Regions from separate parts of the Microbacterium sp. KNMS genome, predicted to be linked through region 2. Evidence: riboswitches for the same ligand, from Rfam matches in the RefSeq annotation. Region 2 holds a riboswitch; each other region holds the start of a gene.
The links. Region 2 has a riboswitch for thiamine pyrophosphate ahead of thiM (hydroxyethylthiazole kinase). Riboswitches for the same ligand answer to the same signal wherever they lie in the genome.
Positions count from the first base shown of each region.

Region 1: linked by a shared signal. The riboswitch ahead of ACWXWW_RS13795 (ECF transporter S component) and the one ahead of thiM (hydroxyethylthiazole kinase) in region 2 are both predicted to bind thiamine pyrophosphate.
Region 3: linked by a shared signal. The riboswitch ahead of thiC (phosphomethylpyrimidine synthase ThiC) and the one ahead of thiM (hydroxyethylthiazole kinase) in region 2 are both predicted to bind thiamine pyrophosphate.

Region 1 covers NZ_JBSQBP010000023.1:4,233-14,474, forward strand. The annotation lists gene ACWXWW_RS13785 (bifunctional proline dehydrogenase/L-glutamate gamma-semialdehyde dehydrogenase) at 1-3,427, shown strand, start outside; gene ACWXWW_RS13790 (D-alanyl-D-alanine carboxypeptidase family protein) at 3,682-5,073, opposite strand; TPP riboswitch at 5,139-5,249, shown strand; gene ACWXWW_RS13795 (ECF transporter S component) at 5,241-5,861, shown strand; gene ACWXWW_RS13800 (ABC transporter ATP-binding protein) at 5,863-7,347, shown strand; gene ACWXWW_RS13805 (energy-coupling factor transporter transmembrane component T family protein) at 7,344-8,129, shown strand; gene ACWXWW_RS13810 (aldo/keto reductase) at 8,194-9,192, shown strand; gene ACWXWW_RS13815 (Nramp family divalent metal transporter) at 9,205-10,242, opposite strand, start outside.
Region 2 covers NZ_JBSQBP010000009.1:30,425-40,666, forward strand. The annotation lists gene ACWXWW_RS07340 (hypothetical protein) at 21-902, shown strand; gene ACWXWW_RS07345 (glycosyltransferase family 2 protein) at 1,062-1,949, opposite strand; gene ACWXWW_RS07350 (cysteine desulfurase family protein) at 1,984-3,105, opposite strand; gene nadC (carboxylating nicotinate-nucleotide diphosphorylase) at 3,109-3,960, opposite strand; gene nadB (L-aspartate oxidase) at 3,954-5,471, opposite strand; gene nadA (quinolinate synthase NadA) at 5,468-6,799, opposite strand; gene ACWXWW_RS07370 (NUDIX hydrolase) at 6,882-7,583, opposite strand; TPP riboswitch at 7,639-7,734, shown strand; gene thiM (hydroxyethylthiazole kinase) at 7,726-8,559, shown strand; gene thiE (thiamine phosphate synthase) at 8,556-9,227, shown strand; gene thiD (bifunctional hydroxymethylpyrimidine kinase/phosphomethylpyrimidine kinase) at 9,224-10,242, shown strand, end outside.
Region 3 covers NZ_JBSQBP010000013.1:33,762-44,003, reverse strand. The annotation lists gene ACWXWW_RS09715 (ThiF family adenylyltransferase) at 1-1,141, opposite strand, end outside; gene ACWXWW_RS09710 (thiazole synthase) at 1,138-1,902, opposite strand; gene thiS (sulfur carrier protein ThiS) at 1,904-2,143, opposite strand; gene ACWXWW_RS09700 (FAD-dependent oxidoreductase) at 2,140-3,315, opposite strand; gene thiC (phosphomethylpyrimidine synthase ThiC) at 3,302-5,032, opposite strand; TPP riboswitch at 5,031-5,138, opposite strand; gene panB (3-methyl-2-oxobutanoate hydroxymethyltransferase) at 5,178-6,047, opposite strand; gene panD (aspartate 1-decarboxylase) at 6,044-6,433, opposite strand; gene panC (pantoate--beta-alanine ligase) at 6,433-7,284, opposite strand; gene ACWXWW_RS09675 (DUF2520 domain-containing protein) at 7,281-8,036, opposite strand; gene ACWXWW_RS09670 (NUDIX hydrolase) at 8,248-8,811, shown strand; gene ACWXWW_RS09665 (sugar phosphate isomerase/epimerase family protein) at 8,923-9,939, opposite strand; gene ACWXWW_RS09660 (Gfo/Idh/MocA family protein) at 9,936-10,242, opposite strand, start outside.

The sequences.
Region 1 (10,242 bases), on a different contig from region 2:
CGAGGCGGCACACGTCCCCGGCATCGACCCGCAGCTCGCGGAGGAGGCGATCGCGCTCGTCCGCACCTGGCTGCGCGAGGCGCGCGACGAGAAGGTCGACGCAGCCGCGAAGAACCTCGCCGGCGTCCTCCGCGACCCCAACGGCCTGGCATTCACCGTCGGCTTCGTCGACGGCGTCGTGCGCCCCGAGGACACGGGCGTCGCCGCGCGCTGTCTCGCCGGCCTCGTGCCGCTCATCCCGCGCTTCCTGCCGGCCCCGCTGCGCGGGCTCATCCGTCTCGGCGGCGCGCTCGCGCCCGTCCTCCCGAGCGTCGTCGTGCCCGCGAGCCGCGCCGTCCTGCGCCGGATGGTCCGGCACCTCATCGTCGACGCGCGCGACGAGAAGCTCGGATCGACGCTCGCGCGCCTGCGCGGCGAGGGCATCCGCCTCAACGTGAACCTCCTCGGCGAGGCCATCCTCGGCCAGCGCGAGGCCGATAAGCGCCTCGCCGGAACCCGACGCCTCATCGAGCGCGACGACGTCGACTACGTGTCGATCAAGGTGTCCTCGACCGTCGCGCCGCACAGCCCGTGGGCGTTCGACGAGGCCGTCGACCACGCCGTCGCCGCACTTGCGCCGCTCTACACGGCCGCTCGCGCGAACAGCACGTTCATCAACCTCGACATGGAGGAGTTCAAGGACCTCGACCTCACGCTCGCGGTGTTCATGCGCCTTCTCGAGCGCCCGGAGTTCCACGACGTCGAGGCCGGCATCGTCCTCCAGGCATACCTCCCCGACGCGCTCGGCGCGATGATGCGCCTTCAGGAATGGGCGAGTGGTCGCGTCGCGCGAGGCGGCGCCCCGATCAAGGTCCGCGTCGTGAAGGGCGCGAACCTCCCCATGGAGCAGGTCGACGCGGAGACCCACGGCTGGCCGCTCGCGACCTGGCCGAGCAAGCAGCACAGCGACGCGTCGTACAAGGCCGTGCTCGACTACGCGCTGCACCCCGAGCGCGTGCGATCGGTGCGCATCGGCGTCGCGGGCCACAACCTCTTCGACATCGCGCTCGCGTGGCTGCTCGCGAAGCGCCGCGGCATCGCCGACGGCCCGGGCCTCGAGTTCGAGATGCTCCTCGGGATGGCCACGGCTCAGGCCGCGGTCGTGCGCCGCGAGGTCGGGTCGCTCCTCCTCTACACGCCGGTCGTGCACCCCGACGAGTTCGACGTCGCGATCGCGTACCTCATCCGCCGCCTCGAGGAGGGCGCGAGCCCGGAGAACTTCATGTCGGCCGTGTTCGACCTCGACGCCGATCCCGCCCTGTTCGCGCGCGAGCGCGACCGCTTCCTCGCGTCGATCGACCTCATGCCGAGCGACGTGCCCCCGTCCAACCGGGTGCAGGATCGCCGTGAGCCGCAGCCCGAGGGTCCGCGCGACGGCTTCCGCAACGCGCCCGACAGCGACCCGAGCATCGCCGGCAACCGGGCCTGGGCCGCGGAGATCCGCGCCCGCATGGCGGCGTCGACCCTGGGCGAGGAGACGCTCGCCGCGCACACGCTCCGCGCGCTCGAGGAGGTCGACGCCGTCGTCGACGGCGCGGTCGCGGCGGGCGAGGGATGGCGCGCGCTCGCCCCCGAGGAGCGCGCGGCGATCCTGCATCGCGCGGGCGACATCCTCGAGGCCCGGCGCGCCGAGCTGCTCGAGGTCATGGGGTCCGAGTGCGGCAAGGTCATCGAGCAGGGTGACCCCGAGGTCTCCGAGGCGGTCGACTTCGCGCACTACTACGCCGAGAGCGCCCTGCGGCTCGCCGAGGTCGACGGGGCCGTGTTCGAGCCCGTCCGGCTCACCGTCGTGACGCCGCCCTGGAACTTCCCCGTGGCCATCCCCGCAGGCTCGACCCTCGCCGCGCTCGCCGCAGGGTCGCCGGTGATCCTCAAGCCGGCGTCGCAGGCGCGACGCTGCGGCGCCGTGCTCGCCGAGGCGCTGTGGGAGGCGGGCGTCCCGCGTGACGTGCTGCGTCTCGCGCGGGTCGAGGAGAACGAGCTGGGGCGCCGGCTCGTGTCGCACGAGCGCGTCGAGCGCGTCATCCTCACCGGCGCGTACGAGACCGCCGAGCTCTTCCGGTCGTTCCGGCGCGACCTCCCGCTCCTCGCCGAGACGAGCGGTAAGAACGCGATCATCGTCACCCCGTCGGCGGACCTCGACCTCGCCGCGAAGGACGTCGCGTACTCGGCGTTCGGCCACGCCGGCCAGAAGTGCTCGGCGGCGTCGCTCGTCATCCTCGTGGGATCGGTCGCCCGCAGCGAGCGGTTCCGCCGCCAGCTCGTGGACGCGGTCGAGGGCTACGAGGTGGGCATGCCGTGGCAGGCCGCCGCCCGGATCGGCCCTCTCATCGGCCCCGCTGAGGGCAAGCTCCGCCGCGCCCTCACCGAGCTCGAGCCCGGTCAGACGTGGGTGCGCGAGCCGAAGCAGCTCGACGACGCCGGCGCCCTGTGGACGCCAGGCATCCGCGACGGCGTGCAGCCCGGCAGCGAGTTCCACCTCACGGAGTACTTCGGCCCGGTGCTGGGCATCATGACCGCCGAGACCCTCGACGAGGCGATCGACCTCGTGCGCGCCGTCGACTACGGCCTCACGTCGGGGTTGCACGCCCTCGACGAGGACGAGATCGCCCGGTGGCTCTCGCGCATCGACGTCGGCAACGCCTACGTGAACCGCGGCACGACCGGCGCGATCGTCGAGCGCCAGCCGTTCGGCGGCTGGAAGAAGTCGGCGGTCGGCGCCGGGACGAAGGCCGGCGGCCCGAGCTACCTCTTCGGGCTCGGCACCTGGACGGATGCGCCCGTCGTGACGGCGAGCAGGGCGGATGGCGCGGCGCGGCGCGCGGTCGAGGCGCTCGGCGCCGCGGATGGCGCGGAGTGGCTCGAGAAGGCGCTCGCAACCGACGTCGTCGCGTTCGCGGAGGAGTTCGGCGTCGCACGGGATGTGCAGGGCCTCCGGCTCGAGCAGAACGTGCTCCGGTACGCGCCGGTTCCCGTGACGATCCGCTTCGACGGACGCCCGCCGGCGGAGCTCGTGCGCGTGGCGGCAGCGGGGCTGCGTGTCGGCGCCGAGCTCGTCGTGAGCACGCCGACTGCTCTTCCCGAGCGGGTCGCGACGTGGCTGACGGACGCGGGCGTCGAGGTGACGTTCGAGGATGCGGAGGCGTGGGCGGCCCGCGCGGCGCGCCTCGCCCAGACGGGCGGGCGCATCCGCCTCCTCGGCGGTGCGCTCGCCGACGTCGTGGCGGCGACGGACGGCGCGCCCAACGTCGCCGTGTACGACGGTCCTGTGACGTCGGCCGGCCGCGTGGAGATGCTGCCGTTCCTGCACGAGCAGGCGGTGTCGATCACCGCGCACCGGTTCGGCAACGAGCGGCGGTACGTCGTTCCCGGTCTCGCCGACGCCTGATCAGAGGGCGGGCCGCTCCCTCCCGGGGCGGTCCGCCTCTGTCACCCCGTCCGTCCGCGCCTCGCCCGATCTGCATGTCGCCCGCCCCGCAGGTCGCCCGCTCTGGATGCCGCCCGATCTGCATGTCTCACTCCCGGCGGGATAGGGAGGCCGAATCCCGCGCTGAGTGAGACATGCTCGGCCGGCCTCCCGCGCCGAGCGAGACATGCTCGGTCGTCTGGCCGCGCCGAGCGAGACATGCTTGGTCGGTCGGGTCAGTCGAGGCCGAACAGCGACAGCGGGTGCGTGAGCCTCCACCAGAAGGAGGGCGGGGGCACGTCGTCGGTGAGGGTGAGCGCGACGCTCGTGTCGTCCATCCCGCCCTGCACGGCCAGCGTGCCGACCTCGTCGCCGGCTTCGGCTCCGAGCTCGACCTCGTACGACGGATCGGTGGATGGCGCGACGCCCTGCCACGAGATCACCTGGGCCTCGTCGGCGGTCACGATCGTGCTCTGCGCGCCCCACTCGGTCCTGACGTGCGCGACGGGCACCTCGGCGGCGACCGCGGTCGTCAGCTGCATGCCCTCCTCGAGCTGCGCGAGGAGCTCGCGGCTCACGATCGCGCGGCTGTCGTCGTCGGGCTGGCCGACGACCGCGGCGTAGAGCGTCACGCTCGTCTGGCCGATCGTGACCTCCTTCGCGGACAGGAGGTTCCAGTACTGCGTGCCCGTCGACCACAGCGAGCCGGTCTTCAGGCCGACCACGCCCTCGTCCCCGATGAGCGGGTTCGAGTTCTCGACGAGCCCCGCTCCCGGGAGCACGACGGAGTCCTCGGCCATGATGCTCGCGAGGACCGGATCCTCGAGCGCGATCTCGGCGAGGCGGATGAGCGAGCGCGCGTCGGCGGTGTTCGCCGGGTCGATGCCGCTCGGGTCGGCGACCGTGATGCCCGTGAGCTCGTGCTGCGCGAGCCAGGCCTGCGCGTCGGCGAGCCAGGCCTCCTGCGTGCCCCACAGCTCGAGGACGAGTCGGTCGACGTAGTTGTTCGCCGAGCCGAGCATGACGCCCTGCAGCATCTCGTGCAGCGTGAGCGTGCCGCCCACGGGGACATCGAGCGACGACTCATCGGCCGTGAGATAGGCCCAGTACTCGTCGCTGTCGGCCTGCGTGAAGGCGTAGGACGGCCCATCCTGACCCAGCTCGAGGCCCTCGCGCTCGATGATCATGAGCGCGGTGATGATCTTCGTGATGCTCGCCATCGGCAGCGCCTCGTCGCTCGAGGCGATCGGGCCGCCGGGGCCGCCCTCCGCCGCGAGCGCGGCGATGCCGTCCTCCGGCCAGGTGACGGGGAACTCCTCGCCGATCGGCGTCTCGACGGTGAGATCCGAGATGGTGGGGGCGACGTTCGCGAGCGGCCACACCGCGCAGGATGCGACGTAGCCGAGGGCGAGCACCCCGAGGGTGACCGTCGGCCCGAGCCAGAACCGGCGGCGCGTGCGCGGCGGAAGGAGCGATGGCTCGACGGGCACGAGGCGGCTCGTGGGGAGCGCGCCCGCCGTGCGCGAGGCGGCGACGGCGTCGGGGTCGACCCAGCCGAGCGCCGTGAGCGCCGCAGCGGCGTCCTGCGACGGCGCGGTCTCCGCCGCAGGGATGTCGTCGATTGCCACCCGCATACGGTACCCGCTGCTCCTGCGAAGACGGGAAGCGGCTCGTGGGATGCGAGTAGAATCAGCCCACATCACACGGGAGTCCGCCGAGCCGGACTGAGAGGACGCGAGCCGCGCGTCGACCGTCGAACCTGATCCGGGTCATGCCGGCGAAGGAAGGAGAACGAATGTCCACGTCCGTTTCCGCAGGACAGACCGCGACCGGACGCCGCTTCACGTGGCGGGTCGTCGACATCGTCGTCGCGAGCGTGATCGGCGTCGCGTGCGCGGTCGTGTTCCTCGTCTGGAACATCGCCTACGAGCTGCCGAGCACGCTGCTCAGCCCGCTCCTGCCCGGGCTCGGCGGCCTCGTCGCCGGCCCGTGGCTCATCGCGGGCGTGATCGGCGGACTCGTCGTCCGCAAGCCGGGCGCCGCGCTCTACACCGAGCTGCTCGCCGCCGTGATCTCGGCGCTCGTCGGCAACCAGTGGGGTCCGCTCACGATCGTCTCGGGCCTCGTGCAGGGCCTCGGCGCCGAGATCGTCCTCGCGATCTTCCTGTACCGCGCCTTCGGTCCCGTCGTCGCGGCGCTCGCGGGCGCTGCGGCGGGCCTCGCCTGCGGCATCAACGACATCGTCAACTGGTACGCGGGGGCTGACGCGGCCTTCACGGCCATCTACATCGCGTCGACGACGCTGTCGGGCGCCGTCATCGCCGGCCTCGGCGGCTGGGCGATCGTGCGCGCACTCGCGGCGACCGGAGCGCTCAGCCGCTTCGCCGCGGGGCGCGACGTCGCGCGACGCGTCTGACGTGACGGCGGCGGAGACCCGCCCCTGCGGCATCCTCGCCGAGGGGTGGGGATGGCGGTACGGCACGCGCCTGGCATGGGCGGCCCAGGACGTCACGCTGTCGATCCGGCCCGGGGAGCGCGTGCTGCTTCTCGGAGCGAGCGGATCGGGCAAGTCGACCGTGCTGCAGGCGCTCGCCGGCGTGCTCGGCGGGGAGGACGAGGGAGAGCAGGCGGGCCGTCTCCTCGTCGACGGCGCGCCGCCGGAGGCCGCACGCGGACGGACCGGGCTCGTGCAGCAGGACCCCGACGCACAGGCCGTGCTCGCGCGCGTCGGGGACGACGTCGCGTTCGGGTGCGAGAACCTCGGCGTCCCGCACGACGAGATCTGGTCGCGCGTGCAGGAGGCGCTCGCGATCGTCGGCCTCGACGTGCCGCTCGACCGCTCGACGTCCGCCCTGTCGGGCGGGCAGAAGCAGCGCCTCGCCCTCGCCGGTGCGCTCGCCATGCGCCCCGGGCTCCTGCTGCTCGACGAGCCGACCGCGAACCTCGATCCCGAGGGTGTCGTCGAGGTGCGCGACGCGGTGTCGCGCGTCGTCGCGCACACGGGCGCCACGCTCGTCGTCGTCGAGCACCGGGTCGACGTGTGGCTTCCCGTCGTCGATCGCGTGATCGTCCTCGGCGACGGGCAGCAGGGCGTCGTCGCGGACGGGACGCCCGAGGTCGTCCTCGCCCGACGTGGCGCCGAGCTCGCGTCGGGCGGCGTGTGGGTGCCGGGCATCCCGCCGCGTCGCCCCGGCTCGCCGCGCCACGCGCCGGGCGCTCCTCTCCTCGCTGCGGAAGCGCTGCAGGTGGGGCGCCTGCGCGACACGGCCGTGGCCGGCCCCGTCGACCTGGAGGTGCGCCCCGGCGAGGTGCTCGGCATCACCGGCCGCAACGGCGCGGGGAAGTCGACCCTCGCGCGCACGGTCGCAGGGCTCCTGCCGCCGGTCGATGGCCGAGTGGCGGCGGCACCCGAACTCGCGGCAGGGGCGGGCCCCGCGCCCATCCGATGGCGCTCGCGCGAGCTCCTCACCCGGATCGGCACCGTGCTGCAGTCGCCCGATCACCAGCTCCTCGCGAACACGGTGCGCGCCGAGCTCGAGGTGGGCATGCGCGCGCTCCGAGTGCCCGACGCGGAGATCTCGGCGCGCGGGGAGGAGCTCCTCGCCGCGCTGCGCCTCGCGCACCTCGCGGACGCCAACCCCCATACCCTCTCGGGCGGCGAGAAGCGCCGCCTCACGGTCGCGGCCATGCTCGCGACCCGGCCGCGCGTCTGCGTCCTCGACGAGCCGACGTTCGGCCAGGACGCGACGACGTGGGCCGAGCTCGTCGACATCATCGCCCGGCTGCGCGACGGAGCAGACGCCGCTCCGTCGGCGGTCGTCGCCGTGACGCACGACGCCGACGTCCTCACGGCCCTCGAGGCGCGCGTCCACCGCCTCGACGGAGCGGGGGTGCTCGGATGATCCCAGCGCCGCCCATCCCTCGGGGCCCGCTCGCGCACGTGAACCCGGTCGCGAAGCTCGGCGCCGCGCTCCTCATCGCGTTCCCGCTCATCCTCACGATCGACGTCGTCTCGGCGGCGGTCGCGCTCCTCCTCGAGATCCCGCTGCTCCTCGCCGCCGGCGTCGACGCGCGCACGTTCTGGCGCCGCACCGCGCCCGTCTGGATCGCGGCGCCGCTCGCCGCCGTGACGATCGCGCTGTACGGCGAGCCCAGCGGCACCGTCCACTTCGAGTGGCTGCTCGTGCGCGTGAGCGACGGATCGCTCGCCCTCGCCGCCGCGACGTGCCTGCGCATCCTCGCGCTCGCGCTGCCCGGCGTCGTCCTCTTCGCGACCGTCGATCCGACGGATCTCGCGGATGGTCTCGCGCAGCGCGTGCGGCTCCCGGCGCGGTTCGTGCTCGGTGCGCTCGGCGGCATGCGCCTGGTCGGGCTCCTCTTCGACGACTGGCGCGAGCTCGAGCTGGCCCGTCGTGCGCGCGGCGTCGCCGATACCCGCCGTGTGCGCCGCGTCCTCGGGATGGCCTTCGCCCTCGTCGTCCTCGCCCTGCGTCGCGGGGCGACCCTCGCGACCTCGATGGAGGCGCGCGGCTTCGGGAGCGACCGCGCCCGGACGTGGGCGCGCCGCTCGCCCTGGGGCGCGCGCGAGTGGATGCTCCTCGCGATCGGCCTCGGCATCTCGCTCACCGCGGTTGCCGTCGCGATCGCGACGGGCGCGTGGAACTTCATCCTCGGCCCGAGCTGAGCCCGGTGTCGTCGGGGCGGGCATAATCGGACGCGGCTCGACAACCCACGACGCGGAGGCGGACATGGAGCACAGGACACTCGGACGAACCGGACGCGACGTCTCCGTCGTGGGACTCGGCACGTGGCAGCTCGGCGCCGACTGGGGCGACGTGTCGGAGGCCGACGCGCTCGGCGTGCTCGCGGCGGCGACGGAGGGCGGCGTGACGTTCTTCGACACCGCCGACGTCTACGGCGACGGCCGCAGCGAGCAGATCATCGGCCGCTTCCTCGACGAGCGCGGTCTGCGGGACGACATCACGGTCGCGACGAAGATGGGCCGTCGCGTCGATCAGGTGCCCGAGAACTACACGCTCGAGAACTTCCGGGCGTGGACCGACCGGTCGCGCGCCAACCTCGGCGTCGACACTCTCGATCTCGTCCAGCTGCACTGCCCGCCGTCGTCGGTGTACGCCGACGACGCGGTCTTCGACGCGCTCGACGTGCTCGTGGACGAGGGGGCGATCGCCCACTACGGCGTGAGCGTCGAGACCGTCGCGGAGGCGCTCACGGCGATCGCGCGGCCGAACGTCGCGACCGTGCAGATCATCGTGAACGCCTTCCGCCTCAAGCCGCTCGACGAGGTGCTCCCCGCGGCGCAGGAGGCCGGGGTCGGGATCATCGCCCGGGTGCCGCTCGCGTCGGGTCTCCTGTCAGGGCGGTACGACGAGACGACCTCGTTCGCGGCGAACGACCACCGCACATACAACCGCTCGGGCGAGGCCTTCGACGTGGGCGAGACCTTCTCCGGCGTCGACTACGCGACCGGCGTCCAGGCCGCGCGCGAGTTCAGCGCGCTCGTCGCCGAGCAGGCACCCGAGGGTGTCTCGCCCGCGCAGGCGGCGATCGCGTGGCTGTGGCAGCAGCCGGGCGTGAGCAGCGTCATCCCCGGCGCCCGCTCGATCGCCCAGGCGCGGAGCAACGCGGCCGCGGGCTCCGTCTCCCCGCTCGGCGAGGCGTTCGAGGCCGGCGTGCGCCGGATCTACGACGCCCGCCTGCGCGAGGCCATCCACCCGCGCTGGTGAGGCGGCGCGGGCTCAGCCCGCGATGACCGTCGCGATCGCGTTCCAGGCCTGGTACACCCCGAGCACGATGAAGAGCACGGCCGTGATGCCGAGCGCGACGTTGTGGTGCCAGCGGTTGCGGAACGCCGTCGGCACGCGATCGGTGTTGAGGATGGGCAGGAGCGTGATCGCGAGGAAGGGCATGAAGAGCGCGCCGAGGAATCCGTAGAGCAGCACGAGGAAGATCGGCTGGTCGAGGAACAGCATGAGCATGGGCGGGAACGTCAGCCACAGCACGTAGACGCGGAACCACTTGCCGTGTCCGCGGGAGTCGGCGTGATCGGAGCCCTTGCCGGTGATGTTGCCCATGAAGTCGGCGAACATGAGCGAGACGCCGTTCCAGACGCCGAGCAGCGACGAGAAGCCCGCGGCCCAGAAGCCGACCAGGAACCACACGCCGATGAAGTCGCCGTAGCGCTCGCGCAGGACGGCGTCGAGCTCGAGAAGGCCCTGGTCGCCGGACGCCAGCGCCACGCCCGCCGCCTGCACGACCTCGACCCCGACGATGAGCATCGAGATCACGAAGATGCCGGTCACGACATACGCGACCGTGTTGTCGATGCGCATGACGCGGAGGAAGCGGGGCTTGTCCCACCCCTTCTCGCGCAGCCAGTAGCCGTACGCCGCGAGCGTGATCGTGCCGCCGACCCCGCCGGCGAGCGCGAGCGTGTAGAAGATGCCGTTCGGGGCATCCGGCAGGAGAGGGACGAGGCCGGTGAGCACCTGGAAGACGTTGGGCGCCGCGATGATCGCGAGGATCACGATCGTCACGAACATGAGGCCGACGAGCGCGGCCGTGATGCGCTCGAAGAAGCGGTACTTGCCGAACCAGATGAGGACGAAGCCGGCGAGCCCCATCGCGACCGCCCACATCCAGGTCTCGCCGCCGAACAGCGCGACGAGCGGGAGCGCGGTCGAGCTCATGGCCGACGCCGCGTACACGAAGCCCCAGATGACGATGTACGGGGCGAAGTACCACACGGGCCAGCGCCCGAGGGAGCGCCACCCCTC
Region 2 (10,242 bases):
TCGTGCGCGAGCCTCGCTCCGTGAGCTCACGACCATCCGATCTCCCACGTCATCTCCGTGGGCGTGCGTTCCGCCTCGCGGACGCACCCGAGGTGTCGCGTCGCCGGTCCCGCGCGTCGGATCTGTGGACGCCCGTTCGAGGCGCGCGCCTGCCCATCGACCAGCAGGGGCTGGCGAGCATCTGCCACGCGGTCGCGCTCTCGCTTCCGGCGGGGGCGGCGTTCAGTCACACGACCGCGGCGGTCCTCTGGGGGCTTCCCCTTCCGCTCGGGCAGCAGGCCGAGCGCACCGTGCACGTGACGACCCCGACGGGCACGCGCGCCCGGCGCGGCCGCCTGATCATCGGCCACCAGCGGGAGCTCGCGGCCGACCAGGTCCGGCAGCGACGCGGTCTGCCGCTGACGTCGCCGTCGCGCACCTTCTGCGACCTGTCGGAGATCCTCGACCTCGACGATCTCGTCGCGGTCGGCGATCGCGTCGCCCACGACCACGGCGCGGCCGCCATCGAGGCGGAGCTCGCGCGGCGTCCTCGGAACAGGCAGTCGCGCGTCCTCCGCGAGGCGGTCGCGCTCATCGACAGCCGTGCCGAGTCGCCCAAGGAGACCGAGCTGCGGCTGCTGCTCGTCCGCGCGGGATTCGGGCCCTTCGCGGCGAACTTCGTCGTGCGCCATGCGTCCGGCCGCTTCATCGCGCGCGTGGACCTCGCACTGCCCGCGCAGCGGATCGCCGTCGAATACGAGGGCGACCATCACCGCGATCGGGACCAGTGGCGCCGAGATCTCGCGCGGCGGCGTCGTCTCGAGGCACTCGGCTGGATCTACCTCCCGGTGACCCAGGCCGACCTCTCCGATCCCGCGGACCTCCTCGCGGACCTGCGCGCCGCGGTCGCGCGGCGTGGGTGAGAGGCGACGTCCCTTCGGGCATCTGCCGCGTCCGGCCGGTGAGAGGGGCGGATGGCGGCCACTCGTGGCAAGGACCCGGCCGGAGAACGCGGGAGGTGAGACATGGGGGATGGGATGGAAGGGGGAAGGGCCGGGGGAGGGGGACGGGACGGAAGGGGGCTATGCCCGGTGCAGTGCCTCGACCTCGGCGGCGAACGCGTCGAGGTCGGAGCGAGTGGACGCGTCGGCGATCGCGGAGAGTCGAGGGATGTCCATGCGCAGGATCTGACCCGCCCGGGCACGCTGCGCGGCGCCGTGGCCGGCGAGCACCGCGAGGCCGTCGCGCATCGCGGCGAGGCACGCGCGGAAGACGCGGGGGTCGGCCTCGTGCTGCGTGATCGAGCTCCCGTCGGCGCGCACGCGCCACTGGACGACGACGTCGGGGACCGTGTCGATCGCACGCGCGGCCGTGTACATCCGCTGAGCGATCGCCTGGTCCTCGTAGAGCGCGTTCTCGGGAAACCGCAGGTCGTGCGCACGCCAGAAGCCCGTGCGCGAGACCTTCGACCACGCCACGACGTTCCCGGTGACCTCGGGGTGCGCGTCGAGCGTGACGCCGACGCGCCGCGGGCTCGTCGAGGCAGAGACCCACGGCTGGACCTCTCCCGCCGTGTACGACCCTCCTTCGGGCCACAGGCGCACGTACGCCCCCACCGCGACGTCGCTTCCGGATGTCTCGAGCGACCCGACGAGCGTCTCGAGCGCGCGCGGGACCATGATGTCGTCGCCGTCGAGGAAGCCCAGGTACGGCGTGTCCACGTGCGCGAGCGCCGTGTTGCGCGCCGCGCCGAGCCCCTTGCGCCGCGGATGCCGGATGACCCGGAAGCGATCGTCGCGCGCGGCGAACTCCTCGAGCACGCGGCCCGTGCCATCGGTCGACGCGTCGTCCACGAGGATCGCGCGCCAGCGGGTCAGGGTCTGCGCGCGCAGCGAGTCGAGCGCCTCGGCGATGTATCCCTCGATGTCGAAGCCCGGGACGACGACGGTCACGAGGGGAGCGGTGGTCACCGGATGAGACTATCGGCGCACGGGGACACCGGGGTCAGACCGCCGCAACCGCAGCGGCGACCGCGTCGGCGACGGCGTCGAGCGAGCCCTCGTGGCGGTGCGCGAGCGTGAAGCGGACCGCGGTCTGCGCCTCCTCGGGCAGGACCCCGAGCGCGACGAGGACGTGCGACGGCTCGTCGCTTCCCGCGGCGCAGGCCGACCCGCTCGACGACACGACGCCGCGGCGCTCGAGCTCGAGCAGCACGGCCTCGCCGCTCGTGCCCGCGAAGGTGAAGCTCGCCGTGCCGGGGAGGCGCCGGGTCGGATGGCCCGTGAGGCGCGCCGAGGGCACGAGCGCGAGCACCCGTGAGATGAAGGCGTCGCGGATGGCCGCCACGCGCCGAGCGCTCTCGGCGCGCTCGGCGTCGGCGAGCTCGAGCGCCGTCGCGAATCCGACGGCATCCGCGACCGCCTCGGTGCCGCTGCGGCGACCGCGCTGCTGGCCGCCGCCGTGGAGGAGCGGCTCGATCGGGATGCGTCCGCGCACGGCGAGCACGCCGGTGCCGGGCGGTGCCCCGATCTTGTGGCCGGCGAGCGCGATCGCGTCGGCGCCCGTGTCGGCCAGCGGTAGCCATCCCGCCGCCTGCACGGCGTCGAGGTGCAGGGGGACGCGGCGCCCCGCGAGCGCATCGGCGATGCCCCGCGCGTCCTGCACGGTGCCGATCTCGTTGTTGGCGAGCCCGATCGACACGAGCGCGGTGTCGTCGCGGAGGGCTGCGGCGACGTCGTCCGGCCGGACGAGGCCGTCCGCGTCGACGGGGAGGAGGGTCACCTCGAACCCGTGGAGGCGGCGGAGGTAATCGGCCGAGGCGAGGATCGACTCGTGCTCGATCGGCGTCGTCACGACGTGCCGTGCACGCGCCGCAGCGCCCAGGGCGATCCCCTTCACCGCGAGGTTGTTCGCCTCGGTTCCGCCCGAGGTGAAGACGATGTCGCCTCGGCGCATCCCGAGCACGGCCGCGACCCTGGCGCGGGCGTCCTCGAGAGCGCGCGCGGCTCGCTCGCCGACCGTGTGGTGGCTCGACGGGTTGCCGAATGCGCGCGTCAGGTGGGGCTCCATGGCCGCGAGCACCTCGGGCCGCACGGGCGTCGTCGCGGCGTTGTCGAGGTAGAGCACGGCTCAGCTCACGCGCATGTCGAGACCGAGGTCGAGCGCGCGGGCGGAGTGCGTCAGCGCGCCGACCGAGATGACGTCGACGCCCGTCTCGGCGATGCCCCGCACCGTCCCGAGGTCGACGCCGCCCGACGCCTCGACGATCGCTCGCCCGCCGACGATCCCGACGCCGCGACGGAGGTCGTCGAGAGAGAAGTTGTCGAGCATGATCGTGTCGACTCCGGCCGCGAGCACGGGCTCGATCTGGTCGATGCGATCGACCTCGACCTCGACATGCGCCGTGTGCGGCAGACGCGCGATGCCCGCGCGGAGGGCGGTCGTCAGGTCGGCGCCGCCGGCCTGGAGCACGGCGAGATGGTTGTCCTTCGCCATGACCGCGTCTGACAGCGAGTGCCGGTGGTTGTGCCCGCCGCCGCAGCGGACGGCGTGCCGCTCGAACGCGCGGAGCCCCGGCGTCGTCTTCCGGGTGTCGACGATCCGCGCGCGGGTGCCCGCCACCTCGGCGACGAACCGCGCCGTGAGCGTCGCGACGCCCGACATCCGCTGGGTGAAGTTCAGCCCGATGCGCTCTGCGGTGAGCACCGCGCGGGCCGGCCCGGCGACGGTCGCGAGCACGTCGCCCGCGGCGAAGGGCGCGCCGTCCGCCACGCGGAGGTCGACGTCGGTCGCGCGATCCGTGAGGGCGAACGCCGCCCGGAAGACCTCGCCTCCGCTGAACACGCCGTCCTCGCGCGCGACGAGGGATGCCCGCGCGTGAGCGGATGCGGGAAGGAACGCCTCGCTCGTGAGGTCTCCCCACGGCGCGTCCTCCTCGAGGGCGGCGCGCACGGCGCGCTCGATCGTCGACGCCGTCAGCATGCGGCACCCGCCGAGACGAGTTCGCGCGCGTGTGCGGACGCGTCGTCGGTGCGGAAATGCGACCCCACCGAGCCCGGCCGGGCGAGAGCGGCGCTCGCCGCGGCGAGGCCCACGCGCACGAGCCCCGCGTCCTCATGCGCGGCGACCGTCTGCGGACGGGGGAGGGCGTCCTGCCACGTGGCGAGCACCGCCACGGCGTGCGCGAGGCCCGCGCCGTCGCGGAGGAGCCCCACGTGATCCCACATGAGCCGCTGCAGGGCGGCGCGCGAGAAGGGCGGGACGGCGGCGAGCTCCGACGGCAACTCGGGGCCGGGCGCGGAGGGGAGCGCGGGCGCCGCATCGACGTCGCCCGCGAGGATGGCCGCGGCCGCGCGCGCGGCGAAGACCGCGCCCTCGAGAAGGGAGTTGGAAGCGAGGCGGTTGGCGCCGTGCACGCCCGTGCGCGCGCACTCGCCGACGGCGAGGAGGCCGGCCAGGCTCGTGCGCCCGTCGAGGTCGGTCGCGATCCCGCCCATGAGGTAGTGGGCGGCCGGCGCGACGGGGATCGCGTGCGCGGCCCAGTCGAGCCCGCGCGCTGCCAGCGCCCTCGCGATCGTCGGGAAGCGCGCCTCGAGTCGCCGACGGCCGATGCGCGTCGCGTCCAGGAGGACGGGGCGCCCGCCCTGCTCCGCCATCCGCCGGGCGATCGATCGCGCGACGACATCGCGCGGCGCGAGCTCGCCGTCGGGGTGGTCGTCGAGCACGAAGCGCCGCCCGTCGAGGTCGATGAGGTCGGCGCCCTCGCCGCGCACCGCCTCGGAGACGAGGAACGGCGTGCCCTCGGCGAGCACGGTGGGGTGGAACTGCGCGAACTCGAGATCGACGACCGCGGCCCCCGCCCGCAGGGCGGCCGCGATGCCGTCGCCGGTCACGACGTCGGGGTTGGTGGTGCGCGCCCACAGCCGCCCCGCTCCGCCGGTCGCGAGCACGACGGCATCCGCCCGGAGCACCTCCCGGCGCCCGTCGGCGAGCAGCTCGACTCCCGCGACGCGTCCGTCCTCCACGAGGAGGTCGGCGAGGAGCGTCCGCTCGCGAAGGCGGACGCCCGCCTCGAGCGCGGCCGCGATGAGCGCGATCTCGATCGCGAGGCCCGTCGCGTCTCCGCCCGCGTGGAGGATGCGCGGATGCGCGTGCGCGGCCTCGAGTCCTCGCGCCAGGGCGCCCGAGGCGTCGCGGTCGAACGCGACGCCGAGGTCCATGAGCTCGCGCACGCGCGCCGGCCCCTCCGACACGAGCACGTCGACCGCGGCGGGGTCGCACAGTCCGGCGCCCGCGGCGAGCGTGTCGGCCGCGTGGCTCTCGACGCTGTCATCGGGGAAGAGCGCGGCCGCGATGCCGCCCTGCGCGTGCCGCGTGCTGCCGTCGGCCATCCCCGCCTTCGTGACCAGCTGCACATCCGCCCCGCCGCGCGCGAGGTGCAGCGCCGTCGCGAGGCCCGCGACGCCGCTTCCGACGACGATGACCCCGGTCATGCGCGCGCGCCTCCCGTCGGCAGGGGCTTGGCCGCGAGCATCCGCTCGAGCGCGACGCGCGCCGGGTCCGCCACCGCGTCGTCGACGCCGATCCGGTTGACCACGCGCCCCGCGACGAGCTCCTCGAGCACCCACGCGAGGTAGCCGGGGTGGATGCGGTACATCGTCGAGCAGGGGCACACGACGGGGTCGAGGCAGAAGATCGTGTGCTGCGGGTGCTCGGCGGCGAGCCGGCGCACGAGGTTGATCTCGGTGCCGATCGCGAACGTGGTCGGCTCGGTCGCCGCCTCGATCGCCTTGCGGATGTAGTCGGTCGATCCCGCCTCGTCGGCGGCGTCGACGACGTGCATGGGGCACTCCGGATGCACGATGACGCGCACGCCCGGATGCTCGGCGCGCGCGGTCTCGATCTGGTCGACCGTGAAGCGGCGGTGCACGGAGCAGAAGCCGTGCCAGAGGATGACCTCGGCGTCGCGCAGCGTCTCCTCGGACGACCCGCCGTACGGCGCGCGAGGGTTCCACAGCGGCATGCGCTCGAGCGGCACGCCCATCGCCTTGGCCGTGTTGCGCCCGAGGTGCTGGTCGGGGAAGAAGAGCACGCGGCGCCCTCGGGCGAACGCCCACTCGAGCACGGTGCGCGCGTTGGACGACGTGCACACGATGCCGCCGTTGCGGCCGACGAAGCCCTTGATCGCCGCGGAGGAGTTCATGTAGGTCACCGGGACGACCGGCACGCGGCCGTCCTCGTCCGGCACGTCGAGCGGGCCGTACACGTCCGCGAGCTGCTCCCAGCACTCCTCGACCTGGTCGATGTCGGCCATGTCGGCCATCGAGCAGCCCGCGGCGAGGTTCGGCAGGATGACGGACTGCTCCGGGCGGGACAGCATGTCGGCGGTCTCGGCCATGAAGTGGACGCCGCAGAAGACGATCGCCTCGGCCTCGGGGTGCGCCTTCGCCGCGCCCGCGAGCTGGAACGAGTCGCCCACGTAGTCGGCGTGCTGCACGACCTCGTCGCGCTGGTAGAAGTGGCCGAGGACCACGACGCGGTCGCCGAGCGCCGCCTTCGCCGCCCGGATGCGATCATGCAGCTCGGCTTCCGGGGCCTCGCGGTAGGCGCGGGGGAGCTCGCCCTGCCGCGGGGCGTCGGTCGGGATCACGTCGCCCATCGAGGCGCCGGGGCCGTAACCGGCGACGGCGTCGAAGCTCCAGGGCCCCGCGGCGAGGTCGGTCGAGCACGTCGAGCCCGCGGCGCCGCCCGAGACGATCGCCTGGATCTCGTGGTCGACGCTCGCGTCGCGGGCGGTGAGGGTGATGCTGGTCGCGGCCATGGGGACCCCTGTTCGTGTCGATTCGACTCTAAGTCGTCGACACCACTTTAAGTCAGGTTGACCACAAAGGCGAGCGGGCTCCTCAGGCCGGTCCGAGCGGTCCGCGATCGGCGAGCTCGACCTCCGAGTTGTAGCGGTACAGCCGCGCCGGGCGATGCTTGCCGGTGCGGAACGACTCGGTCGGGAGGAGCGCCTCGGAGCCCTCGAGGAGGCGGCGGAAGTTCGACGGGTCGAGGCGACGCCCGAGCACGGCCTCGTAGACCTCCCGCAGCTCGGTCAGCGTGAACTCGTCGGGCAGGAGGCCGTGCGCGATCCGGCTGTAGCCGACCTTGTTGCGCAGCCGCCACACGGCGTAGTCGACGATCCGGTTGTGGTCGAAGGCGAGCGCCGGCAGATCGTCCACGTCGAACCACTCGACGTTCTCCGGCGCGTCCTCCGCGGCGCGCTGCGCATCCACGAGGTCCGAGCGCAGGAGCGCCCAGTAGACGACCGACACGACGCGCGTGGGGGAGCGGTCGACGTCGCCGAAGGCGTAGAGCTGCTCGAGGTAGCTCGGGCTGAGCGCGGTCGTCTCGGCGAGCGTGCGGGCGGCGGCGTCGTCGAGCCCCTCCCGCTCGTCGAGCCATCCGCCCGGGAGGGCCCACGCGCCCTCGAACGGCTCCCGCGTGCGGCGCACGAGCGGGATCATGAGCGCGTCGGCCCCGGGCCGCGAGCGCAGCGAGAAGATCACGGTCGAGACGGCGACGCGGATGCCGGCGCTCTCGGTCGCGGAAGGGGAGGTCACCCTTCGAGCGTAGGCGACCCGGCGCGCGGGCCATCGCGGACCCGCTATGCTCGCTCGCAGTGACACGGGGTGTCCCCATCCGGGACTGAGATCACACCCGTATGCACCTGATCTCGTTAGGACGAGCGGAGGGATGTCGCTGATGAGTGACGCGCACCTGTCGGTATCCGATGGCCCCGGGGCCGTGCTGTCGAGACTGCGCGAGACCGCGCCGCTCGTTCAGTGCATCACCAACGCCGTGGTCGTGAACGTCACGGCCAACGCGCTGCTCGCGGTGGGCGCGGCGCCCGTGATGGCCGACATCCCCGAGGAGGCCGGGGAGTGCGCGGCGTTCGCGTCGGCGCTCCTGGTCAACCTCGGGACGCCGACCGCCGAGCAGCGCGCGGCGATGACCGCCGCGGTCGCCGCGGCACGCGCGTCCGGCACGCCGTGGGTCCTCGACCCCGTGGGCGTGGGCGCCCTCGGCCTGCGCACCGGCGTCGCGCGCGACCTGCTCGCGCACCGGCCCACCGTGATCCGCGGCAACGCCTCGGAGGTGCTCGCGCTCGCGGGCGCCGGCTCGGGCGGGCGCGGGGTCGATGCGGCCGACGAGGTCGATGCGGCGCTCGACGCCGCCCGCGCGCTCGCCGAGCGCACCGGCGCGGTCGTCGCGGTGTCGGGCGCGGTCGACGCGGTCACCGACGGCGCGCGCACGGAGCGCATCGCGGGCGGGAGCGCGCTCCTCACCCGCATGACGGGAGGCGGCTGCTCGCTCGGAGCGGTCGTGGCCGCCTGCGTCGCGGCAGCGGATGGCCCGGATGCCGCGTTCGCGGGCACGATCGCGGCGCACGCCGTCTACGCGGCCGCCTCCGAGCGCGCGGCGGCCGTCGCGACGGGCCCCGGCTCGTTCGCGGTGGCGTTCCTCGACGCGCTCGCGGGGGTCGATTCGGTCGACGTGTCCGCGCCCGAGCGCTTCGCGACGGAGGTGCCGGCATGACCGCGCGACCTCTCGACCTCTCCCTCTACCTCGTCGCGGACGCCGCGACGATCACCGGCCGCTCGCTCGTCGACGTCGTCGCCCAGGCGGTCGACGGAGGGGCATCGACCGTGCAGATCCGCGGCAAGGACCTGTCCGCCGCCGATCTCCTCGCCCTCGTCGAGGCCGCTGCCGGGCATACGCGCGGCCGTGCGACGCTGCTCGTGAACGACCGCGTCGACGTGTACCTGGCCGCGAAGGCCGCGGGAGCGTCCGTCGACGGCGTCCACATCGGGCAGACCGACCTGCCGGCCGACCGCGTGCGCGGCCTCGTGGGCGACGACGCGATCATCGGCCTGAGCGCGAGCCTGCCGCGCCAGCTCGAGGCGCTGCGGCGCCTCCCCGCCGGCACGGTCGACTACCTGGGCGTGGGCGCGGTGCGCGCCACCCCGACGAAGAAGGACCATCCGACCCCGATCGGATGGAGCGGATTCGCGGCCTTCGCCGAGCTCGCGCACGAGTTCCCGTGCGTCGCGATCGGCGGCGTCGGCCCGGGCGACGCACGCGACGCGCGGCGCGCGGGCGCCGCCGGGATCGCGGTCGTCCGCGCCATCTGCTCGGCGGAGTTCCCCGCCGCGGCGGCGGCCGCGCTGCGGTTCGAGTGGGCGGACGCCGAGGTCGTCGCATGACCGCCGTGCCGAACATCCTCGCGATCGCCGGCTCCGACCCGTCGGGAGGGGCGGGCATCCAGGCCGACCTCAAGTCGATCGCCGCGTGCGGCGGCTACGGCATGGCCGCGATCACGGCGCTCACCGCCCAGAGCACGCAGGGCGTCTCGGGCGTGCACGTGCCGCCCGCGTCGTTCCTGCGCGAGCAGCTCGACGCGCTCGCGGCCGACATCCGCATCGACGCCGTCAAGATCGGCATGCTCGGCACGGCGGAGATCGTCGCTGTCGTGGCGGACTGGCTGCGCGGCCTCGACACGCGCCCGCCGGTGGTCCTGGATCCCGTCATGATCGCCACGAGCGGGGATCGCCTCATCGACGCCGAGGCCGAGCGCGCGCTGCACGATCTCCTGTCGCTCGCCGACGTCGTGACGCCGAACCTCCCGGAGCTGGCCGTGCTCACCGGTGTCGCGGCCATCGGATCGTGGACGGACGCGCTCGCGCAGGCGGCCGCGCTCGCGCGTCGCCACGGCGTGCTCGTGCTCGCGAAGGGCGGGCACCTCGACGGCCCGGCGTGCCCGGACGCGCTGGTGGGGCCGGATGGCCTCATCGCCGAATTCTCGGACGCGCGGATCGAGACGACCGCCACGCACGGCACGGGGTGCTCCCTGTCCGCGGCGCTCGCCACGCTCCGCGCGCGCGAGGGCGACTGGACCTGGGCGGCCCGCCTCGCCCGCGGATGGCTGCGCGACGCGATCGCGTCGGGCTCCGAGCTCGAGGTGGGCCGCCCGGGAGGGCACGGCCCGCTCCACCATCTCGCGGGCCTGTGGCGGACGGGAGGCCTCCCGCGCCGCGACGCCGAGCTCGACGCCTGGTGGGAGGACATCGCACCGCTGCGCGCCGGCATCGACGACGTGTGGTTCGTGCGCGCACTCGCGGACTGCTCGCTCGATCGGGACGACTTCGCGCACTACCTCGCGCAGGACTCGCTGTACCTGCGCACGTACGCGCGCGTGCTGAGCCGGGCCGCGGAGCTCGC
Region 3 (10,242 bases), on a different contig from region 2:
CCTGCTCGAGCGCGTGCCACGCCGAGATCCCACCCGCGAGCGAGCGGAGCGGGTGAGCGCGCCACTCCGGGCGCCCGCGGAGCACCTCGGCCGCGCGGCGCGACCGCACCCCGAGGGCGCAGTGCACGACGACCTCGCGCCGCTCGACGAGCGCACGCCGGACGGCTTCGGGCGGCTCCTCCCCGGCCTCGATCTCGTCGAGCGTCCAGCGGACGGCGTGCGGGATGGCCCCGGGCTCGGATGGCGCGCGCACGTCCACGACGAGAGGCGCGGCGCCCCCGGCCAGGGCAGCGCGGAGCTCGGCGGCCGAGACGATCGGCACCGCGCCATCCTCCGTGGCCCCCGCCCCGCCGTCCCCCGTGGCCTCCGCCGGGCCATCCGCTGGGGCCTGCGCCGGGCCATCCGCCGCGAACGCGACCTCGCGCCATCCGGCGCCGAGTGCGTCCACGACGACGACGCGGCCGAGGAGGGGGCGTCCTGCTCCCGTGATGAGCTTGATCGCCTCGGCCGCCATCTGGGCGCCGACGAGCGCGCACAGCGGGCCGAACACGCCCGCCGTCGCGCAGTCGAGCGCCGCTCCCGGCGCATCCGGGTAGAGGTCGCGGTAGCGCGTGCCGCGCTCAGCCCAGACGACCCCGACCTGGCCCTCCCACCGGAGGACCGACCCCCAGACGAGCGGAAGGCCGAGCGCCGCCGCCGTGTCGTCGACGAGGTACCGCGTGGCGAAGTTGTCCGAGCCGTCGACGACGAGGTCGTAGTCCGCGAGAACGCCGGCCGCGCTCCGCGCATCCAGACGCAGGGCGTGGGCGCGCACCTCGATCCCGGGGTTCCGCGCCGCGATGGCGTCGCGTGCGGATGCCGTCTTCGGTCGTCCGATGTCCGCGACCCGGTGGATCACCTGGCGCTGCAGGTTGCCGAGCTCGACGGCGTCGTCGTCGACCACGCCGAGCACGCCCACCCCCGCCGCGGCGAGCGCCAGCAGCACGGGCGAGCCGAGGCCGCCCGCGCCCACGACGAGCACGCGCGCCGCACGGAGGCGGCGCTGCGCGGCATCGCCCATGCCGGGCAAGATGAGCTGCCGGCCGTACCGCTCCCGCTCATCGTCGGAGAGCGCCGGACCGGGTGCCACGAGCGCCGTCACAGGACCGCCATCCCCTCGGTCTCCGACGATGCGCGGGCATGCCGCCGGCGGGGGATGCGCCCCGCATGCGCGGCGAGATGGCCCGCCTCGACCGCATGGCGGAACGCGGCGGCCATCCGCACGGGGTCGTGCGCGCGGGTCACCGCGGTCGCCAGGAGCACCGCGTCGCAGCCGAGCTCCATCGCGAGCGCCGCCTCCGACGCCGTGCCGAGGCCCGCGTCGAGCACGACGGGAACCGATGCGCGCGACACGATGAGCTCGATGTTGTGGGGGTTGAGGATGCCGAGGCCCGTCCCGATCGGCGCGCCGAGGGGCATGACCGCCGCGACCCCGAGCTGCTCGAGCCGCAGCGCCGTGACGGGGTCGTCGTTCGTGTACGCGAAGACCGTGAAGCCCTCCGCGACGAGCCGCTCCGCGGCGTCGAGCAGCTCGACCGGGTCGGGCAGGAGCGTCGTGTCGTCGGCGACGACCTCGAGCTTGATCCAGCTCGTGCCGAACGCCTCGCGCGCGAGCTCGGCCGTGAGCACCGCGTCGTGCGCCGTGCGGCAGCCCGCGGTGTTGGGGAGGAGGCGGATGCCGCGCTCGCGCAGCAGGGCGTAGAGGCCGCCCGCTCCGCTTCCGTATCGCCGCACGGCGACCGTCGTGAGCTCGGTGCCCGACGCCCGCAGAGCCTCGTCGAGCACCTCGAGGCTCGGCGCACCGCCCGTGCCGACGATGAGCCGCGACGACAGGGCGACGCCGTCGATGACGAGCGGCTCCACGTCAGCCGCCCTGCGCCGCGGTGAGCACCTCGACCCGCGCGCCCGGGCCGAGCCGATGCGACCCCCAGCGGGCGCGCGGCACGAGGACCGCGTCGACCGCGACCGCGACGCCGAGGGGCGCGCCGTCCTCGGCCGTGCCCTCGGGCGTCACCGCGCGGCCCGTGAGCGCCGAGACGACCGTCGACACGGCCGCCCCCTCGGGCAGCCGCAGAGCACTTCCGTTGACATCGATCTCGATCATGCGAGGACTCCTTCACGGTCACGGGGCGCGGCGTCGCGCCCGGGTTGGAGGCGGGTGGGGGCGAACCGCCCAGGGTCGAGCAGGTCGGCCTCGACGCCGCGCGGCGGGGCGACGTCGTCGACGATGCGGCGGCAGAGGTCTGCGATGAGCGGGGCGAGCAGCACGCCGTTGCGATGCGTTCCCGTCGCGACGACGAGGCCCGGGGCGGTCCGCCCGACGAGGGGCAGATGATCGGGGGTCGCCGGGCGGGCGCGGGCGGTCGCCTCGACGAAGCGGTACTCGTCGACGAGCGGCATCACCTCGGCCGCATCGCGGAGCAGCGCCGACACGCCCCCCGCGGAGACCGCGTCGTCGGCGTCCTCGCGCTCGGTCGCGCCCACGACGAGTCCGCCGTCGACACGCGGCACGAGGTAGACGGCACGGCCGCGGACAAGGGAGCGGACCGTGTGCGCGAGGCGCGGGAGGCCCGCCGCGTGGAGGCGGAGGATGTCTCCGTGCACCGGGCGCAGCACGCCGGGCGGCGTCGCGCCCAGGTCCGCCGCGCCGAGCGCGTTCGCGACGACCACCTCGGCCGCGGCGATCGCCGTCCCGTCGGAGAGCTCGACACCGTGCACAGCACCGCCCCGCCCGCGCAGCAGGCGCCTCGCCGCGAGCGGACGGAGAGCGGATGGCGCGAGCGCGCCCCGAAGCGCGCGGACGAGGGCACGCGGATCGACGCGATGGTCGCCGTCCGCCGCGTACGCGCACGAGAGTCCGGGCGCGAGCAGAGGCTCGGCGGCCCGCGCTTCTCGGACGCTCCGTCGCTCCGCCTGCACCGCGGGCGCCGCGTCCACGAGCTCGACGATCCGACGGCGGTCGGCGTCGTCGACCCCGACGAGAAGCGTCGGGGCGGCCTCGTACCCGCACGCCGCAGCGCCGCCGGGCAGCGATGCGACGAAGTCGGGGTATGCGGCCGCCGCGGCGCGGTGGAGCGCCACGGCAGCGCGCTCGGTGTGCTGGAGCTCGCCCGCGGGGCTCAGCATTCCGGCCGCGGCATACGTTGCGCCGTCTCCCGGGCGGGGGTCGATGAGTCGCACCGAGCGCCCCGCGCGCGCACACGCGACGGCGATCGCCGTGCCGACGACCCCTGCGCCGATGACGGCGACGTCGACCCTGCTGTCAGCTCCGGACACGGGGCTCGTCGAGGTAGACGGACGCGCCGGCGGCGACGAACTCCTCGGACTTCCGGCGCATGGCCGCGATCGCCTCCTGCTCCTCGGCGCCGCCGAAGCGGTCGCGGATGTCCTGGGAGATCCGCATCGAGCAGAACTTCGGGCCGCACATCGAGCAGAAGTGCGCCGTCTTGGCCGGCTCGGCCGGGAGCGTCTCGTCGTGGAAGGCCTCCGCCGTGTCGGGGTCGAGCGAGAGGGCGAACTGATCGCGCCAGCGGAACTCGAAGCGCGCCTTCGACAGCGCGTCATCCCGATCCCGCGCCCCCGGATGGCCCTTCGCGAGGTCGGCTGCATGCGCCGCGATCTTGTACGTGATGACGCCCGTCTTCACGTCGTCGCGGTTAGGCAGCCCCAGGTGCTCCTTGGGCGTGACGTAGCAGAGCATCGCGGTGCCCCACCGTGCGATCTCGGTCGCGCCGATCGCCGAGGTGATGTGGTCGTACCCCGGGGCGACGTCGGTGACGAGGGGGCCGAGCGTGTAGAAGGGCGCCCCCGAGCAGAGCTCCTGCTGGCGCTCGACGTTCTCCCGGACCAGGTGCAGCGGCACGTGCCCGGGCCCCTCCACCATGACCTGCACGTCGTGCTCCCACGCCCGGTGCGTGAGCTCGGCGAGCGTGTCGAGCTCGGCGAACTGCGCCGCGTCGTTGGCGTCGGCCGTCGAGCCGGGGCGCAGGCCGTCGCCGAGCGAGAACGCGACGTCGTACTGCGCGAAGATCTCGCACAGCTCGTCGAAGTGCGTGTAGAGGAAGTTCTCGCGATGGTGGGCGAGGCACCAGCCCGCCATGATCGAGCCGCCGCGCGAGACGATGCCCGTCACCCGCTCTGCCGTGAGCGGCACGTAGCGCAGCAGCACGCCCGCGTGGATCGTCATGTAGTCGACGCCCTGCTCGCACTGCTCGATCACGGTGTCGCGGAAGATCTCCCAGGTGAGGCGATGCGCCTGCCCGTCGACCTTCTCGAGCGCCTGGTAGATCGGGACCGTCCCGATCGGCACGGGCGCGTTGCGGATGATCCACTCGCGGGTCGTGTGGATGTCGTCGCCCGTGGAGAGGTCCATGACCGTGTCGGCGCCCCACGTCGTCGCCCACTGGAGCTTCTCGACCTCCTCGGCGATCGAGCTCGTGACGGCCGAGTTCCCGATGTTCGCGTTGATCTTGACGAGGAACGCCCGCCCGATGATCATGGGCTCGCTCTCGGGGTGGTTGATGTTGCTCGGGATGATCGCGCGCCCCGCCGCGAGCTCCGAGCGGACGAGCTCGACGTCGCACCCCTCGCGCAGCGCGACGAAGCGCATCTCGGGCGTGATGACGCCCTGCCGCGCGTAGTGCATCTGCGTCACGCGCCGGCCGGGACGTGCGCGGCGCGGGCGGGCGGACTCTCCCCGCCACTCCGCGGAGGCGGCGCCGCGCCGCGCGGCCGCTCGGCCGTCGTCGTGAAGGTCGCGCGGGCGCCCGTCGTACTCCTCGACGTCGCCGCGTGCGGCGATCCAGTCGGCCCGCAGCGGCGGCAGTCCCCGCACCGGGTCGCTGCCCGGGCCCGACGTCCGATAGGCCGTGAACGGCTCGTTCCGCTCGCCGTTCGGCGAGTCCGTGAGCGCGATGCGGGTGACCGGCACCCGGATCCCGTGCTCGTCGTCGTGCAGATATGCGAGCGAATGCGTCGCTTCCAGGGTGCGCAAAAGAGCTGCTCCTACTTCCTACGCCGGCATGACCCGAACAGGTTCGACGGTCGCGAGCAGCGTCAGCTCGTTCTCAGCCCCTGCTGGGACTCCCGTGTGGACCGGATCAGAGTAGCAGGGAGCCGCGGCCGCGCAAGTCGGCGGGTCAGAGCGCGTCGAGCAGCTCCCTCAGACGGGTAGATTCCTTTTCGGGCATGGAGTAGCCGTGCTCGGTCGCTGGGTACTGTCCCGCGCGGACTTCCGCGACATAGCGCTCGACGCCGGCGATCATGTCCCCCCGCAGCTCGGCGTACCGCTTGACGAAACGCGCCGCACGACCCCCGTATATGCCGAGAAGGTCATGGAATACGAGCACCTGGCCGTCGGTGGCGGGGCCCGCTCCGATGCCGATCACGGGGACGTTCATCCGGGGCATCAGGGCGTCTGTGACGTCGCTCGGGATCGCCTCGAAGACGATCGCGAAGCACCCGGCCTCCTGCAGCGCGAGTGCGCTCTCGCACACCGCGAGTGCGTCGTCGGCGGTCCGCCCCTGCGCGCGGTATCCGCCGAGGGCGGTCGCCGTCTGCGGCGTGAGGCCGACGTGCCCCATGACGGGAATGCCCGCGCGGACGATGGCGCGCGCGCGATCGACCGACGTGCCGCCGCGCTCGATCTTGACCGCATCGCACCCCGTTTCCTTCACGAAGCGCTGCGCGGTCGCGACGGCGATCTCGTCGGAGGCCTCGTACGAGCCGAACGGCAGGTCCGCGACAAGCAGAGGGCTCTGCAGACCCCTGTGGACCGCGGCCGTGAGCATGATCATCTCGTCGACGGTGACGGGCACGGTGCTGTCGTATCCGAGCACCGTCATCGCGGCCGAGTCGCCCACGAGCACGACGTCGACGCCTGCCGCCTCGGCGACCTGCGCGCTGGGATGGTCGTACGCGGTCACCATGGCGATGCGCTCGCCCGCGGCCTTGCGCGCGGCGAGGTCGGCCGGCGCGACGCGCGGGCGGGCCGCCGGCCGCGTGCTCATGCGCGCGCCGTCAGGAGACGGTCGACCGCGTCATCGACCTGGATGATGCCGTTGCCCCGGTCGACGTGCACGACGACGGGCTCGTACGTCTCGAGGTCCTTCTCGTCGTACTCGGCGTAGGAGACGACGATGATCGTGTCGCCCGCGTGCACGAGCCGGGCGGCAGCGCCGTTGACCTGCATGACCCCCGAGCCCCGCTCCCCCGCGATCGTGTACGTCTCGAAGCGCGCGCCGTTGTCGACGTCGAGCACGTGCACCTGCTCGTGCTCGAGGATGTCCGCCGCCTCGAGGAGATCGGGGTCGATCGTGATCGAGCCGACGTAGTTGAGGTCGCTTCCCGTGATGGTGGCGCGATGGATCTTCGACTTGAGCATGATGCGGCGCATCAGGATTCTCCCTTGAGGATGCGGTTGTCGATGAGGCGTGCGGCGCCGACCCTGGCCGCGACCGCGAGCAGCGCGTCCCGATCGACGCGGACGAGAGGGCGGAGGTGCTCGGCGTCGCGCAACTCGAGGTACTCGGGCTCGATGCCGGCCTCCGCGAGGACGGATCGCGCGGCCGCGAGCAGCACCGCGCCATCCCGCTCGCCCCGCGCCGCGAGATCCTCCGCCGCGGTCAGCGCCCGGTTCAGCGCGGTCGCCTGCGCCCGCGCTGCGGCATCGAGGTAGACGTTGCGCGAGCTCATCGCGAGGCCGTCCGGCTCGCGGACGATCGGGCACGCCTCGATCCGCACGGGCAGGTCGAGGTCGCGGACGAGCCGGCGCACGACGAGCACCTGCTGCGCGTCCTTCTGTCCGAAGAAGGCGACGTCAGGGGTGACGATCGAGAGCAGCTTGGCGACGACGGTGGCGACGCCGTCGAAGTGGTGCGGGCCGCGGTGCGCGCCGCACAGCACCTCGGTGATGCCGGAGACATGGATGGTCGTGGCGAAGCCGTCGGGATACATCTCGGAGACGGACGGCGCGAAGAGGATGTCGGCTCCCGCCTCCTCGGCGAGCGCGGCATCCCGGGCCTCGTCGCGCGGATAGGAGCCGAGGTCCTCGTTCGCCCCGAACTGCGTCGGGTTGACGAAGAGCGACACGACGACGACGTCGGACGCCTCCCGCGCACGGCGCATGAGCGAGAGGTGTCCTTCGTGGAAGGCCCCCATCGTGGGCACGAGGCCGATCGAGGCGACCTCGGCTCGCGCGGCGCGCACGGCGGCGCGCATGTCGGACACGGTGCGCACGATCCTCATGTCGCGTGCTCCTTCCTGCGTGCGAGCGCGCGGGTCGCCTCGCACAGCTCGTCGAAGAGCGGGACGAGCTCGGGCCGGCCGGCCGAGATCGCCGCGCGCTGGCGCTCGACCGTCTCCTCGTCCCCGCGGGCGATCGGGCCCGTCAGGGCTGTCGCGGGCCCTCCCGACGCCCAGTTCTCGACGGTGCGCCGCACGAGCGGCGCGAGGAGCAGGCGCGCCTCCTTGGCCGGGATGCCCGCGGTCTCGGCGATCCGCTCCGCGGCATCGGCGATGGTCACAAGGAAGTTCGCCGCGACCGACGCGGCTGCGTGGTAGGCCGCCCGGTGGGCCTCATCGAGAGGGAACGCGCGTGCGCCGAGCAGGAGCGCGATGCCCGTCGCGGTCTCGAGCGCCTCGTCCGAGCGCCCCGCGACCGCGCACGCGACACCGCGGAACACGGCCGGGTCGTCATCGCCGGTGAACGTCTGCAGGGGGTGGAGGCCGAAGTCGACATCGTGGATCGGCACCGCGCCGGAGGTGTGGCCGATCATCCGCCCCGCCGCCGCCGCGGCGTGCGCCGCGGCAGCGATCTCGCCGTCCGGAACGCACAGCAGCACGACCGGCGCGTCGGGGATCTCCTCGCCGCGCCCGACCGGGCCGTGCACGACGACGCCGGCCGCCCGGAGGGCACGGGCGATGCTCCGGCCGAGTCGGCCGGGGCCGACCACCGTGACGCTCTCGAGGGCGCTGTGCGGGGTGCGGAGGATGCTCATGGTCTCGGTGCGCGGGGGACGCGCGCGACATGAGTATCCGCCTCATGGGCCGATCGAGCAAAATCGGGCGGCAATATGCACAGTGGTACCGGTCAGTGTCTTACCGATCTGCTCCCTGGTTCGCTTTATGTCTGTGCATGGTGATTTCACCGACGACTGTCGGCCACTCGGATCCTCGCTCCGCTCCGCGGCCTGTGACAGGCTCGAAGCCGTGATCGACACGCGCTCCTCCCTGCTCGCGTCCGCGCGCGAGGCCGTCGCCCTGGTGGGGCCGTCGGTCCCCGCGCACGACGACTTCGTCGCGGCTCTCGAGGCGCACGGCGCGGCCGCGCTCGACCGCGAGGGACCGCCCGCGCACCTCACGGCGAGCCTGTTCGTCTTCGACTCGACCGGCGAGCAGATCCTCCTCTGCCTCCACGGCAAGGGGAGGTTCTGGGTGCAGCCGGGCGGCCACCTGGAGGCCGGGGACACGTCGCTCGCGCAGGCCGCCGCACGCGAGCTCGAGGAGGAGACGGGCGTCTCCCGCGGTCTCCTCCGCGACGTCCGGGTCGTCGATCTGGACCACCATCCGCTGAGCTCGCGGTTCGGCCGATGCGCATCGCACCTCGACGTCGGCGTCGCGGCCGTCGTCGACCGCGACGCCGTTGCCCTCCAGGTCAGCGATGAGTCGGACGACCTGGCGTGGTTCCCCCTCGGCGACCTGCCCTCGCCGCTGCCGCCCGCCTTCGACGAGCGCCTCGCACGTGTGCGGGCGGCGTACGCGGTCGCCCGCTGACACATCCCTCTGCAAGGCGCCATCGGCCATCCCTCCCCCGGTCCTTGAGCGAGCGAGGAACGAGCGAGTCGAAACGCCGCGACCGGGCCTCGAGAACCGCCCTGTGCGAACTCACCCCTGCCCGAGCGACTCCTGCAGAGCTCGATCGGCGTCCCGCAGCACGGCCGCGGCCACCTGGAGCCCTTCGACGCGGCCGAGCTCGACGTCCTCGTGCTCGATGTTGACCCACATGTCCGGGTCGACCTCGTGCAGAGCACGGAGGAACTCCGTCCAGTACACCGTGTCATGCCCCTTGCCGAGCGCGACGAAGTCCCAGGCGGCGGGCTTCGGCCATTCGTTCGCCCACTCGTCGCCGCCCAGGCTCGTGCGCGACTCGGACGGGTCGAGCCGCCGGAAGCCGTTGTCGAGCACGCCGTAGAGCTGTGCGGTCTCGCGGTTGATGCGGACATCCTTCGCCGCTGCGTGGAAGACGAGCTCGCCCAGCTCTCGCACGACCGCGACGGGGTCCATCTGCTGCCAGAAGAGGTGCGACGCGTCGAGCTCGACGCCGATGTGCGTCGCGCCCGTCGTCTCGACGAGACGATGCACGTCGCGGGTGTTGAAGACGACGTTCTGCGGGTGCAGCTCGAGCGCGACCTTGACGCCGTGGTCGGCAGCGAGTCGGTCGATCTCCCGCCAGAAGTCGCCGACGACCCGCCACTGGTAGTCGAGCACGTCGAGGTGCGCCGAGTTCCAGGCGTTCACGATCCAGTTCGGGAATCGCGCCGTCTCGTCGGATCCGGGCAGACCCGACATCGTGACGACGCGCGTCTGACCCAGGCGGGCAGCGAGGCGGATGGATCGGCGCACGTCCTCCGCGTGCCGCGCGCGGATGTCCGCCTTCGCGTGCAGCGGGTTGCCATTGCAGTTGAGGCCGGCGATCTCGACGCCGGTCCCCTCGAACTGCCCGAGGAAGTCGTCGCGCGCGGCGTCGGACACGAGGATGTCGTCGAGGGACGGGATGTGGACCGCCGGCAGGAATCCGCCCGCGTTCAGCTCGATCCCCGTGAGACCGAGCGACGCGATGACCTCGAGCGCCTCGGGAAGCGTGCGGTCGTGCAGGATCGCGTTGTAGACACCCAGCCTCATGCGCGCACCTCCTGCGGGATCGCGACCGCCGCGCCGCGTCGCGCGGCAGACTCCGCCACCGCCTGGAGCAGCCGCATGTTGCGGACCCCCTCGTCGAACGTCGCGCATCGCGGCAGCGATGCCGCCTCCTCGATGCCGGCGACCTCCTCGAGGAACGCCCGCGCCTGGTACACGAAGCCCTCGTTCTGACCGAACCCGACACCGGTCGCGTCCATGGCGAGACCTCCTCTGAGGTACGGATGCTCGGGGCCGAGGAGCACCCGCCGGAAGCCGCGCTGCGCGACCGGTCCCTCGTTGAGCATG